3 regions of the Streptomyces sp. NBC_00669 genome follow, and region 2 is predicted to be linked to each of the others. Evidence: riboswitches for the same ligand, from Rfam matches in the RefSeq annotation. Region 2 holds a riboswitch; each other region holds the start of a gene.
The links. A riboswitch is a leader RNA that binds a small molecule or an ion and turns the genes downstream of it on or off. The one in region 2 is predicted to bind cobalamin.
Positions count from the first base shown of each region.

Region 1 (4,472 bases), 1.7 Mb from region 2:
CGCCCGCCGCCAGCACCCCCCGTACGGCGGCCACCCGGGCGGCCAGCACCCCGCTACCGTCGGCCGGGTCGGCCGGGTCGGCGAGTTCGGCCATCGACCGCCACGGGCCAGGGCCCTCGCCGGCCGCCTCGGCCCTCCCAGCCGCCTGGACCGGCTCGACCGCCTTGATCGCCTCGACCGCGAAGAACGGCCCCAGCTCCGCCAGGGCCGCCCTCACGTCATCGTCGTTCACCGCGCCACCATGTCACCGAAGGGCCGGGTGGCCGTGCGCGGCGCGCGCCGTCACGCCTCCACCGGGTCGGCCCGGGGCGCCCGGACGGCCCGGCCGGCCGGCGCCGGGCTCAGCACCCGCTCCGCCAGCGGCCCGAAGACCAGCCCGATCGCCGACCAGAGCAGCAACTGCGCGGCCACCGAGTAGAACCGGAACTTGAACAGCACGTCCGCCGGGAAGCCCGGGTAGACGATCCGGCCGTGCGGGTCGGTGAGCGGCACCGGTGTCTCGGTGCCGTGGTTGCCGTACTGCTCGCGGTTGGTGGCGAGATGGCCCAGCGCCGGCAGCAGGCCGATCACCACGCCGATCACGACCAGGAAGGCCGCGCCGGCGAGCAGCGTGGCGTTCCACGTGCCGAACCGCTCCTGGAGCCGCCGTCCCAGCCACACCGCCAGGGCGAGCAGCGTGATCGAGCAGACCACCATGATCAGGTAGAGCCCGGTGCGGGCCTTGATGGTGTCCTCGTGCCCGATCGCCGGCGGGTTCGCCGGGTACTTCACGAACGGCACCAGGTAGAAGCCGAGGAAGCCGCCGCCGGCCACCAGCAGCGCCAGGGTGCGCGGCCGGACGTTGCCGACCCGGCCCAGGCACACCGTGTACACCACCGCGAAGATGGCGCCCATCGCGGCGCCGAAGAGGATCAGCCCCACGCCGATACCGACGTCCGCCTGCACGGTGCGGCTGAACAGGTCGGGGCCGGCCGGGGAGACCGGCAGGCCCGCGGCCTTGTCGAGGGCGTTCTGCGCCGCGTCCCGCCCGCTCTCGTAGTCGATCGCCTTGTTGATCTGCGGTTCGGCGAAGATCCGGGCGAAGACGAACGCGAGCAGCCCCGCGATCGCGCCGGCGAGCACGCCGCGCAGTATGAGTCGCTTCTCCATGTCGAGTTGTCCGCCTGCCGTGAGGGCCGTCAGTGGCAGGGGAAACCGAGGAAGTGCCGCGCGTCGTGCACGAACTCGTGGATGTGCATGTCCCTGCCGAACACGGAGACCGCGCCCTGGTCGACGCCGATGAAGTAGTACACGGCGAGCGCGAGGATCGTGGTGCCGGCCAGCCAGAGCACGGCCTTGGAGACGGGCAGGACGACCGGCGTGGCGTCGGACGACGTGTGGGTGGACAGAGAACTCACGGTGGTGCCTCCTTCGGGGATGCTGCGTCCCTCGGTCATATGGGGCTTCGTGACGGCGAAGTGTCTGACTTCCCGGAACGCCCCTGGAGGCGACCGGGTACACAGTGGCGCGACCGCGCCGGATTCCCACCGGCTTCCTCACACCTTCACGAACCATCAGCGTACGGGCGTAGGAATGTGCACGTCAACGCATGTCACGTGCCCTTCGCCACACCGCGGTCCGGCTGCTCCCGGTCCGGATACGGCAGCCGGAGACCCGCCGTCAGCTCGCCGACCAGCGACGCCACTTGATCGACTTCGATCAGGAAGCCGTCGTGCCCGTACGGCGAGCGGACCGTCCGCATCCGGTCCGCGCCCGCGATGCCCGCCGCCAACTCCCGCTGCTGCGAGAGCGGATAGAGCCGGTCGGAGTCCACCCCGGCCACCAGCGTCGGCGCCGTTACGCGGCGCAGCGCCGCCGCGGTGCCGCCCCGCCCCCGCCCGACGTCGTGCGCGTTCATCGCCTCGGTCAGCACCACGTAGCTGCCCGCGTCGAACCTGCGGACCAGCTTGTCCGCGTGGTGGTCGAGATACGACTCGACCGCGTACCGGCCGCCGTGCCAGGGGCGTTCGGCGCGCTGCGCGGCGCGGCCGAACCGCTCCCGCAGCTCGGGCTCGCTGCGGTAGGTCAGGTGCGCCAGCCGCCGGGCCTGCCCGAGCCCGGCGTGCGGGCCGCCGCCGGGGGCCGCGTCGTGGTAGTCGCCGCCGCGCCAGCCCGGGTCCGCCCTGATCGCCCGGAGCTGCACCGACGCCCACCCGATCTGCTCGGCGCTCGCCGCCGCCGGGCAGGCGAGCAGCAGCAGCGACCCGACCCGCTCCGGCCGGCCCACCGCCCACTCCAGCGCCCGCATCCCGCCCATCGACCCGCCGGCCACCAGCGCCCACCGCTCGACGCCCAGCGCGTCCGCCAGGGACGTCTCCGCCGCGACCTGGTCGCGCTGGGTCAGGAACGGGAAGGCACTGCCCCACCGGCGGCCGTCCGGCCGCGCGGACGCCGGTCCGGTGCTGCCCTGGCAGCCGCCCAGGACGTTCGGCGCCACCACGAAGAAGCGGTCGGTGTCCAGCGCGAGGCCGGGCCCGACCAGCCCGTCCCACCACCCGGCGGTCGGATGGCCGGGTCCGGCCGGACCCGCGACATGGCTGTCACCGGTCAGCGCGTGCAGCACCAGCACCGCGTTCGACGCGTCGGGCGCGAGGCGCCCCCACGTCTCGTACGCCAGCCGCACGCCCGGCAGTTCACCGCCCGCCTCCAGCGGCAGCGGGTCGGAGAGCGGGTGCCAGCGGCGCCGCCCGGGCGGGTCCCCCGGCCGCCACGCCCCGGAGGCGGGCGGCAGGGGGACCTCCGCGGCCGTGCGCCCCGGCACGGTCAGGACGCGGCCTTGGCCGCGCGGAACCCGGCGTCCAGATCCGCCTTGAGGTCCGCGACGTTCTCGATGCCGACCGACAGCCGCACCAGGCCGGCCGAGGTGCCGGTGGCCGCCAACTGCTCCTCGTCCAGCTGGCTGTGCGTGGTGGAGGCCGGGTGGATGATCAGGCTGCGCACGTCGCCGATGTTCGCCAGATGGCTGAAGAGCCGCACCGCGTCCACGAAGCGCTTGCCCGCCTCCGCTCCGTCGCGCAGCTCGAAGGCGAGGACCGCGCCCGCGCCGCGCGGCAGGTAGCGCTGCCCGGCTTCGTACCAGGCGCTGGACGGCAGGCCCGGGTAGTGCACCACCGCGACCTCGTCGCGTGCCTGGAGCCACTCCGCGAGCTCCTGCGCGTTCGCGGAGTGCCGCTCCAGCCGCAGAGACAGCGTCTCGACGCCCTGGAGCAGCAGGAACGCCGAGTGCGGCGACAGCGCGGGACCCAGGTCGCGCAGCAACTGCACGCGCAGCTTGATCGCGTACGCCCCCGGGCCGAGCGCCGGCCAGTACTCCAACCCGTGGTAGCTCGGGTCGGGCGTGCTGAAGTCGGGGAAGCGGTCGGCGTGCGCCCCGAAGTCGAAGGTGCCGCCGTCGACGACCACCCCGGCGATGGTGGTGCCGTGGCCGCCGAGGAACTTCGTCGCGGAGTGCACCACGATGTCCGCGCCGTGCCGCAGCGGCTGGAGCAGGTACGGCGTCGGCACCGTGTTGTCCACGATCAGCGGCACCCCCTCGGCGTGCGCCGCGTCCGCCACCGCCCGCACGTCCAGTACGTTCCCGCGCGGGTTGCCCAGCGTCTCGGCGAAGAACGCCTTCGTGTTCGGCCGCACCGCCGCACGCCACGCCTCGACATCGTCCGGGTCGACGAACGACACCTCGATCCCGAACCGCGGCAGCGTGTGCTTGAACAGGTTGTACGTCCCGCCGTAGAGCGACGCGCCCGCCACCACGTGGTCGCCGGCGCTCGCCAGCGTCAGGATCGCCAGCGTCTCCGCGGCCTGGCCCGACGCCAGCGCCACCGCGGCGATCCCGCCCTCCAGCGCGGCGATCCGCTGCTCGAACACGTCCTGGGTGGGGTTGTGGATGCGGGTGTAGATGTTCCCCGGCTCCGCCAGCGCGAACAGGTCCGCGGCATGGCGGGTGTCGCGGAACACGAACGACGACGTCTGGTAGATCGGCACCGCCCGCGCCCCCGTCGTCGGGTCGGGAACGGCCCCCGAGTGCACCTGCTTCGTCTCGAACGACCAGTTCGGCTCCTCCTGTGCCGCGGCGGCCGCGGTCTCGGGCGTGTGCCCGGCGGTGACGGAGTCGACGGGCTGTTGCTCGGTCATGGCTCTCCCAGGTGCTGTCGTGCGTGCGGTGTCACTGCGGGTGTGGCGTGTGGTGCGTGGTGTGAGACGTGCGGCGTGGGTGTGGCGCGGTCGATGGTGCGGGGCGCGGGGGCGGCGTTGCGCGGCGGCGGTGACGGCCGGCCGCTGGACGTACGCGGCTCCCCGCGGGCGCCCCGGGTGCGTACCGAGGGCGGGGGAGGGGCGCGGAAGAAGGACGCGGTCGGCTGCCGGGCGGCGGCGCGGAGGCGTCAGCGCGCGCCGGGACAGCCCGTGCTCGTGACACGCGCGTAGTCCACGTGGCG
Region 1 is NZ_CP109018.1:9,305,626-9,310,097, forward strand. It holds gene OG896_RS39040 ((2Fe-2S)-binding protein) at 1-232, opposite strand, end outside; gene OG896_RS39045 (CbtA family protein) at 283-1,149, opposite strand; gene OG896_RS39050 (CbtB domain-containing protein) at 1,179-1,397, opposite strand; cobalamin riboswitch at 1,435-1,560, opposite strand; gene metX (homoserine O-acetyltransferase MetX) at 1,592-2,806, opposite strand; gene OG896_RS39060 (bifunctional o-acetylhomoserine/o-acetylserine sulfhydrylase) at 2,803-4,170, opposite strand.
Region 1: linked by a shared signal. The riboswitch ahead of OG896_RS39050 (CbtB domain-containing protein) and the one ahead of OG896_RS32190 (ABC transporter substrate-binding protein) in region 2 are both predicted to bind cobalamin.

Region 2 (4,472 bases):
CGAGGTCGTTGCCGGTCAGCGTCTGGAGGACGGCGCCGCAGACCGCGAGCCCGGCGCCGGTGGCGGCGGCGCCGACCACGCGCGGCAGCCGCAACTGCCAGACGATCTGGTCGTCCAGCAGCGTGACGTGGTGGTCGCCCATGCCCAGCCGGCGCAGCACGACGTCGGCCACCACCCGCGGCGGTTCGTGCACCGAGCCGACGGCGAGGCCGAGCAGGCACATCGCCAGCAGCGCGGCGGCGGCAACGGCGAGGGCCACCGCCGCGCGCCCCGGTCCCGCCGCGCGCCCCGGTCCCGCCGAGCGCTCGGTGAGCGGTTCGGTCGGCTGGTCGGCCGGGCGTTCGGCCGGCGGGTCGGCCGGGCGGTCGGTGGGCGGGTCGGCCGCCGTCACGACGCGGGGTGCAGCTTGGCCAGTCCCGCCGAGACCTGGGCGGCGCCGTCGGCCAGGAGCACGCCCGGCGTCGACTCCGAGAACGGTACGACGACGAACGCCCGCTTGCGGACGGCCGTCAGCCGGCTCAGCACGGGGTCGTGCTCCAGGTAGGCGATCTTCGACTTCGCGGTGTCCCAACCGGCGTCCGCGAGGACGATCGCGTCCGGGTTCGCGGCGGCCACCTTCTCCCAGCTGACGCTCTGCCAGCCGCCCGGCAGCGAGCCGAAGACGTTGTGCGCGCCGACGGCGTCGAGGATGAGCTGCGGTCCGCCGTGGCCGGCGCCGACGAAGGGGGTCTTGGTGTCGGAGTCGTACCAGAGCACGTTCAGGCCCCTGCCCGCGCCCTGGGCGGCCAGGCCGGCCAGCGTCTTCTTCTGCTGCTGCTCGATGGCGGTGGCCCGCGCCGTCACCCCGAAGACCTTGGCGACGTCCGTGAGCTCGCCCCAGACCGCCGCGAAGGACGCGGCCGGCACCTGCTTGCTGTCGGCGCAGCCGAACGGCGACAGGTAGGAGGGGATGTGCTCGGCATCCAGTTCGGCCCGGGTGCCGGCGACCTTGCCGGTGAAGGCGCTGGCGTAGGAGGCGTAGAGGAAGTCGGGGTGCGCCGCGAGCAGCTTCTCCTTGGTCGGGTACTCCTTGCTCAGCACCGGCACGGAGTCGTAGGCAGCTTTCCACCGGGCCGGGATCGTGTCGTCGAGGTAGGCGGTGCCCGCCATCCGCGTCTGGAGGCCCAGGGCCAGCGCGACCTCGGTGGCGCCCTCGTTGAGGGTGACCAGGCGCTTCGGGGGTGTGGACACGGCCGTGGCGGCGCCGCAACTGCGCACGGTCACCGCGGCGGGGTGGCCGGACCCGGTGGCGGTGGCGGGGCCCTTCGCGGCGGGTGCTCCCGTGCAGGCGCCCAGGGTGCCGAGGGCGAGCAGGGCCGTGGCGGAGGCGGCGAGCCGGGCGGCGCGGGCCCGGCGCGGGCGCGGGGCGCGGTCGGGTCTCGGGCGCGCCCGCCGGCGTATGAGCTGATCGATGCGGTGGAACGGGTGCAGCGCGCTGGTCGGCACGTGTTCTCCAAACCCTCGTGGAAGATGTCGCGCCGTGGCCGGTCTCCTGGCTTCCGCGTCAACGCTCCGCGGCCGACCTTCCCAGGCGACCCGTCTCGGTCCCGCCCAGTGGCCCCGACCGTCTGCACGGTCGGCGAGGGCCGCGCAACTCCGCGGCTACAGTGGCGAGGGCCGCACCGGCTTCTCCACCGGTTTCCCGTGCACCACGGCAAGCGCACGCTACCAAACGCGACAACCCGCCCGACCAGCCGGAGGGTCCCAGGTCAGCGGGACGGGCGGTCGGGCATCGGCCCGGCGGTGGCCTCGACGCGCCGAGGCCCGGCGCCCGCACCGGAAACCGGCCGTCCGGCGGGACCCGGCTTCGCCGTCGCCCGCGCGCTCGCCGCCCAGAGCCACCCCGTCGTACGCACCGCCCGCGGCCGCGACGCGGCGCAACGGCCCGCGGCCGAGCCACGGAGGGACGGACACGCCGGCCCGGCCCAGGGCCCGGACCTGTTCGCCCCCTGCCGGTACGGCGACAAGCGGCCCACCACCCCGCCATGACCTTCGGCCGCCGCGACACCCTGGTCGACAATCGCCGGCGCCCTGCCGAACGTCCGGGCCCTGTCCGCGCCGGACGCGTACACGGACGCGTACACGGAGCCGTACACGGACGCGGTGCACACCCCGCTGGACGTCGCCCCGCGCTCATCCCGCCCGGCGCAGACGCGTCGGGGCCGGACGCGAGTGAACGCGTCCGGCCCAGAAGGGAACTGACGGGACGTCAGCCCGGGATGATCGAGAACGATCCGCCGTTGAGGGCGGTCTCGGTGTACGGGCCACTGTCGATCGCCTGCGGGTTGTAGGCGTCGAACGACTGGCCGTCGACCGTGATGCCGCTGAAGTCCTGCTCGTTGAAGGACGGGTAGCTGCCGGTGGGCGACTCGATCACGGCCTCGGCGCTCGCGTCGGACGCGTTGAGCGAGGACTGCGTGGTCTTCGACCAGCCCTTGGTGGTGTCGGCCAGTTTCAGGCTGTAGGAGCCGCCGCCGTTGTCGACCACGCTGGCGGTGAACACGTCGCCGGCGTCCACCGGTTCGTTGTAGTACACCGGCGAGGCCGGGTACATCTCGTACCAGCCCGAGTACTCGGGGCCGCCGCTGGAGCAGTCCACCTGGACGCCGGTCTGCTCGACGGTCTGCGAGCCGTAGCCGTCGATGCCTATCCACGGCGCGTACAGGTCGTTCGAGGAGTTGCAGGTGACCTGGGGCATCGTCCACGAGCCGGAGATGCTGCTGAACGAGCCCTGGGCGATGTAGCCGCCCCAGTTGCTGTCGCCGGAGAAGCCGTGCAGCGGCTGGGCGAAGTGGTGGGCGCCGAACTCGACGCTGGGGGCGGCGGCGCTGGCGGGTCCGGCGAGGGAGGCGCAGGACAGGGCGAGCAGCGCGGCGGCGGCGGCCCTGGTGGGGGCTGCGGTGCGGAACTTGTGCATCCGGTGAACTCCAAAGGTGTGGGAGTTGCGAGGGTGGTGGGGGGAGTCGGCCTGCCGTCCGTGGCCCGTCTGGTTGTGGGGGAGGCTGGCCGACCAGGCCGGTGTAGTGATGCTGGCGCCGGGGGCGGGTGGCGTGGAAGGCCCCGGCTGTTACCGGATGGCGCAATGGCGTGAACATGACAACACTCCGAGTGGTGACAGACCTCGGCGGTGAAACCGCTTGGCCCCAGCGGGAGTTCGGGCCCGGAACGGCCCGGGGGCGGACGCCGGCCGCCCGCGGCCAGGAGGCCGCGGGCGGGTGGGGGGCACGGATGTGACGGCCGGTCAGCGGTAGTAGCAGCCGCTGTCGAGGTCCTCGATCAGGGTGGGGCCGTCGGGCGTCCAGCCGAGCAGCGTCCGGGTGGCGTCGCTGCCCGCGGCCATGTCCGTTCCGTAGAACTTGGTGAGCCAGCCGAAGTGCTCGGCTGCTTCGCCGGCCGGGACGGAGACGACGGGCAGGCCCAGGCCCCGTCCGACGGCTTCGGCGATCCGCCGGGTCGGGATGCCGGTCTCGGCGGCGGCGTGCAGGGTGGTGCCGGCCGGCACCTGCCGGTCGAGGGCGAGCCGTACGACGCGGGCCGCGTCGCCGCGGTGGACCGCCGCCCAGCGGTGGGTGCCGTCGCCGATGTAGGCAGAGACGCCCTTGGCCCGCGCGGTGGCCACGAGCGCGGCCAGGAAGCCGGGGTCGCCGGCGCCGTGCACGGTGGGGGCGAACCGGGCGACGACCGTGCCGACCCCGCCGTCCGCGTACTCCAGCGCGAGGTTCTCGCTGCCGCCGCGCAGGGAGTCGACGCCGTGGAACGGCGATCCGTCCTGCTCGGTCGCGACCCGGCCCGGGGTGAGGAAGGCCAGGCCCGAGGCGAGGACGAAGGGCCGGCCGGTGCCGGCGAGGGCGTCGGCCACGGCCTGTACGGTGCCGCGCTCGGTCTTGTTGGTGCCCGCCTGGTCAGCGAAGTCGTGCTTGTTGGCGAGGTGGACGACGGCCTCGGCCGCGGTGGCCGCGGCGCGGATGCCGTCCAGGTCGTCGAGGTCGCCCCGGACCACCCGGACGCCCCTGGCGTCGAGCGTGGCGGCGGAGGCGTCCGAGCGGGCGAGGCCGGTGATCTCGTGTCCGGCGTCGAGCAGTTCGCCGACGACGGCCGTGCCGATCCATCCGGTCGCTCCGGTGACGAATACGCGCATGTCGTTCTTCCTTCGGGTAGGTCCGCGGTGTGCTGCCGCGGGTCGGTGCTGCGGGCGGCCCGTGCAGGGCACGCGCCGTGGAAACGTGGGGACGCAGGAACGGGGGAGTGGGCGAACGCGGCGGCGGTCGGGGCGGGTTGGGCATGGCCCCGGCTCAGCGCCGCACCGCCGGGCGGCCCGTGCGGCGGTCACCGCGGCCGGACAGCAGCGACTGCAGGACGACGAGCCCGCCGAGGACGAGCACGCTCACGCCGATCACCCGCAGCCCCGCGTCCGCGCCCGAGACGAAGGCCGT
Region 2 is NZ_CP109018.1:7,620,470-7,624,941, forward strand. It holds gene OG896_RS32185 (FecCD family ABC transporter permease) at 1-391, opposite strand, end outside; gene OG896_RS32190 (ABC transporter substrate-binding protein) at 388-1,485, opposite strand; cobalamin riboswitch at 1,505-1,708, opposite strand; gene OG896_RS32195 (G1 family glutamic endopeptidase) at 2,249-2,956, opposite strand; gene OG896_RS32200 (SDR family oxidoreductase) at 3,281-4,177, opposite strand; gene OG896_RS32205 (MFS transporter) at 4,332-4,472, opposite strand, start outside.

Region 3 (4,472 bases), 200 kb from region 2:
CTGCGCCTGCATCGCCTGCGCCCGGCCGATCTCGGCGCCCTCCCGGGTGACGTACGAGTTGAGCGACATGTTCTGGCCCTTGAACGGCGCGACCCGCAGGCCCCGCCGGGTCAGCCACCGGCAGATCCCGGCGGTCACCACGCTCTTGCCGGTGTCCGAGCCGGTCCCGGCGACCAGCAGCCCCTTCACGCCGTGCCTCTCTCGGTCGTGGCCGCGGGCGCCGCCCGGCGCGCGCCGCGTGCCGCCGACAGCAGCACCGACGCGCCCAGCGCCAGCGCGCCGACCCGGCGGGAGAGGCGGACCGCGCGCCGGATGTCGGCCGGCGCGGGCGGACGGAACCCGGCGCCCAGCACCGGGCGGTGCTCGGTGCGGCCGCCGTACGACAGGGTGCCGCCCAGCCGCAGCCGCAGCGCCCCCGCGAACGCGGCCTCGACCGGGCCCGCGTTGGGCGAGGGGTGGCGCGGCCCGTCCCGCCTGGCGGTGGCCAGCGCGGTCCGCGGATACGGTCCGGCCAGCGCGGCGAGCCCGGCGGTGAGCCGGGCGCCCGGGTAGCCGACGGCGTCGTCCAGCCGCGCGGCGGCCCACCCGAACCGCAGGTGGCGCGGGGAGCGGTGGCCGACCATCGCGTCCAGGGTGTTGGCGGCGCGGAAGCCGACCAGCCCGGGCACACCGGCCAGGCCGCCCCACACGAGCGCGCCGACCACCGCGTCCGAGGTGTTCTCCGCGACCGACTCCACCACGGCGCGGGCGATCGCGTCGGCGTCCAGCGCGGCCGGGTCCCGCCCGCACAGGTGCGGCAGCCGGGCGCGGGCGGCGGCCACGTCCCCCGCCTCCAGCGCCGCGCCGATGGTGCGGGCCTCCCGTGCGAGCGAGGTGCCGCCGAGTACGGACCAGGTGGTGGCGGCGGTCAGCGCGACGGACAGCGCCGGGCGGCCGCGCACCGCCCGCTCCGTCAGCGCGGCGGCGGCCACGGCGCCGCCGACGCACAGCGCCGCGTACGCGGTTCCGGTGCCCCGGTCGTCGCGCCACAGCCGCTTCTCCAGGGCCCCCGCGGCCCGCCCGAACCCGGCCACCGGGTGGCCGCGGCGCGGGTCGCCGATCAGGAGGTCGCCGAGGAAGCCGAGCGCGGCGCCGTACGCGAAGGCGCGGTCGGCACGGGTCATGTCCGGGTCATCTCGGCGGCCGAACGGCCGGCGGCCTGCGTGCAGGGCATCGCGAAGTCCTCACTCAGGGTCCGCGCCCTGGCTCGACGTGACCGGCGGTGAGAGTCTCCTGGCTCCCGGATCTACGCACTCCCGGGCCTTCCAGCCGGGCGGACCGGCCGTGACCTACAGGGTCGGGAGTGCACTCCCCGGTGACAGTGGCGGGACCGCGTCGGATTCGCACCGACTTCCTCTCCTGCCGCCGTATGGCTCCCGGCAGTTCACCACGCCCGCGGAAAGCCCGTCAACCGACCCCCCGGGGTGCCCCCGGCCTGCGGATTCAGGGACCACCTCCCGGTGGTGGGCGAACGGGGGTACTCCCCCTGGCTCCGCCGGGGACACCCCCGCCCAGGCGAAGCGCCGGGGGAGCGCCGTTCCCCGCGCCCCTTCGGGCGTGCGCCACTGTGGTGCCCGTCTCGTTCCCGGCCGGGGGGCCGGTGGCCTGCTGAGCGCGCCGTTTGCCGCGCCCCCTGGTTGGTGACCCTCTTTTCGCGAAAGCAGCCGCACCCACCCAAGGGCGCGGGGCACTTGCCGACGGGCCACCGCGCACCGCGTGAGGAACGTCGACCGAAAGGGGCAGGGCCCGGGGGCGCCCGGGGAGGGAGCCGCACTCACGTAGGGCGCGGCCCCCCGCAGGACTACCCGGCGATGAGGTGGATTCCGTAGGCGACGGCGGCAGCACATGCGGCGAAACAGACATACGCACCGGTGCGGGTGAGCACCGCGGTGCCGCCGGTACCGCCCCGCCGGGACAACCCGACGATTCCGAGCGTGAAGACGCCCACGAGGCCGACCGTGGAGAGGAGGGTGACAGCGAAGACCGTGCCGAGCGCGTGCCAGTCGATGCTCATGACGTGCCCTTTCAGACCGTGGTGGGAGTGGAGGCGGCAGGCGGCACGACGGCGGGGATCACCGGGCCGGCGGGCGGCACGTCGGGGGAGGGGGTGTGCGCGGGAGGCGCGGGAACGGTGGGAGCCGCCGTGGTGTCGGCGACGGTCACCGGGACGATCTGGACGGCCGGTACGGCCGGGGCGGATATGGGGGCGGGCGCCTCCGCGGCCGCGGTCTCCTGCGTCGCGGCCACCGCACCCACGGGCTCGTTGACGTTCGCGTGCGTGACCGGCTTGCGGCGGGCCGCCGTCCGGACCGCCACGCACACCGCGAGGCCGAGCACCCCGACCGTGGTGACACCCCAGGTGCCGCGGTCGGCGAGGTAGGCGGCGCCGCCCGCGACCAGGCCCGCCGCCGGCAGGGTCAGCCCCCAGGCGGCGACCATCCGCCCGGCGGTGCCCCAGCGGACCACCGCCCCGGTGCGGCCGAGCCCGGCGCCCAGCACCGACCCGGTGCAGACCTGGGTGGTGGACAGCGCGAAGCCGAGGTGGGAGGAGGCGAGGATGGTCGCCGCGGCGCCGGTCTGCGCCGCGAAACCCTGCTGCGGCTGGATGTCGGTGATGCCGCGGCCGACGGTGCGGATGATCCGCCAGCCGCCGATGTAGGTGCCGAGCGCTATGGCGGTGCCGGCCGAGCAGATGACCCACAGCGGCGGGTTGGAGCCGGGGGCCAGCGAGCCGCCGGCGATGAGCGCGAGGGTGATGACGCCCATGGTCTTCTGGGCGTCGTTGGTGCCGTGCGCGAGCGAGACGAGCCCGGCGGAGGCGATCTGCCCGGCCCGGTAGCCGCGCGAGGTGGCCGCGGGATCGGCGTTACGGCCGAGCCGGTAGGTGAGCCGGGTGGCGAGCATCGAGGCGAGTCCGGCCACGATGGGCGCGGCGACCGCCGGGATGATCACCTTGGTGACGACCGCGTCACCATTGACGCCGTGGGCGCCGACCGAGACGAGGGTGGCGCCGATCAGTCCGCCGAAGAGGGCGTGCGAGGAGCTGGAGGGGAGCCCGGCCAGCCAGGTCACCAGGTTCCACACGATCGCGCCGACCAGTGCGGCGAAGATCATCGCGGGTCTGATTCCGGCCGACTCGTCGACGATCCCGCCGGAGATCGTCTTGGCGACCTCCACCGACAGGAAGGCGCCGACCAGGTTGAGTACGGCTGACATTCCCACCGCGACGCGGGGGCCGAGCGCACCGGTCGAGATGGTGGTGGCCATCGCGTTGGCGGTGTCGTGGAAGCCGTTGGTGAAGTCGAAGACGAGAGCGGTGGCGATCACGAGTCCGATCAGGAGCGTGATGTGTTCCATGGGCCCAGCAATCGTTCGGTCGGGCAGGGGCGAGGCGAACGTACGGATCATTCATGAACGGAAGGTGAACTCACGGCGGACTCGCGGTGCCGACATGAATCATCGGTGAACGGAGGGGGATCGGGAAGGGGTCGGCGCAGATACGCACAGCTTCACCCCAGCTCGTCCCGCGATCCCTTACCGCAGCGAAGCGAGCCTCGATCAGTGCCCGGACAGCCGGTCCGCCCAGCGCGCCACCGGGTCCGTGGCGGCGCTGCGCCCCCGCGCCTCGCGCCGGTCCGCACCACGGTAGGCCGCGTAGATCCCGCGCACCGCCGCCCATCTGAGCGGCTCCGGCTCCCAGCGCCGCACCCGGTGCCCCACCCACGGCAGCGCGGTCAGCCCGGTGGGCCCGCCCTGCCCGCAGTCCAGCAGCACCAGGTCCCGCAGGGTGCGCGCGGCCAGGTTCGACGTCGCCACCCCGCTGCCGACGTACCCGCCCGCCCAGCCGGTCCCCGTCCTACGGTCCAGGTGCACGCTCGCGCACCAGTCCCGCGGCACCCCCAGCACGCCCGACCAGGCGTGATCGACCGCGACCCCGGCCGCCGCCGGGAACATCCGGACCAGGATCTCCCGCAGCGCCGCCACCGTCGCCGCCGACGTGCTCCCGTCGGTGTCGGTCCGCGACCCGAACCGGTACGGCACCCCGCGCCCGCCCAGCGCGATCCGGCCGTCGGCGGTGCGCTGCGCGTACACGTACGCGTGCGCCATGTCGCCGAGCACCTCCCGGCCCTCCCAGCCGATCGTCGCCCACACCGGCTCGGGCAGCGGCTCGGTCGCGATCATCGAGGAGTTCATCGGCAGCCAGGTCCGCCGCTGCCCGCGCAGGCCCGCGGTGAAGCCCTCGGTGCAGCGCAGCACGTACCGCGCCCGGACCGTCCCGTACGGGGTGGCCACCCGCCCCGGGTGGATCGCGGTCACCGCGGTGCCCTCGTGCACGGTCACGCCCAGCCGCTCCACCACGGCGGTCAGCCCCCGCACCAGCTTCGCCGGGTGCACCCGCGCGCCGTACGGGGTCCAGGTGCCGCCGACCGCGC
Region 3 is NZ_CP109018.1:7,420,522-7,424,993, forward strand. It holds gene OG896_RS31245 (cobyric acid synthase) at 1-189, opposite strand, end outside; gene OG896_RS31250 (cobalamin biosynthesis protein) at 186-1,163, opposite strand; cobalamin riboswitch at 1,266-1,396, opposite strand; gene OG896_RS31255 (hypothetical protein) at 1,841-2,053, opposite strand; gene OG896_RS31260 (inorganic phosphate transporter) at 2,065-3,396, opposite strand; gene OG896_RS31265 (NAD(P)/FAD-dependent oxidoreductase) at 3,598-4,472, opposite strand, start outside.
Region 3: linked by a shared signal. The riboswitch ahead of OG896_RS31250 (cobalamin biosynthesis protein) and the one ahead of OG896_RS32190 (ABC transporter substrate-binding protein) in region 2 are both predicted to bind cobalamin.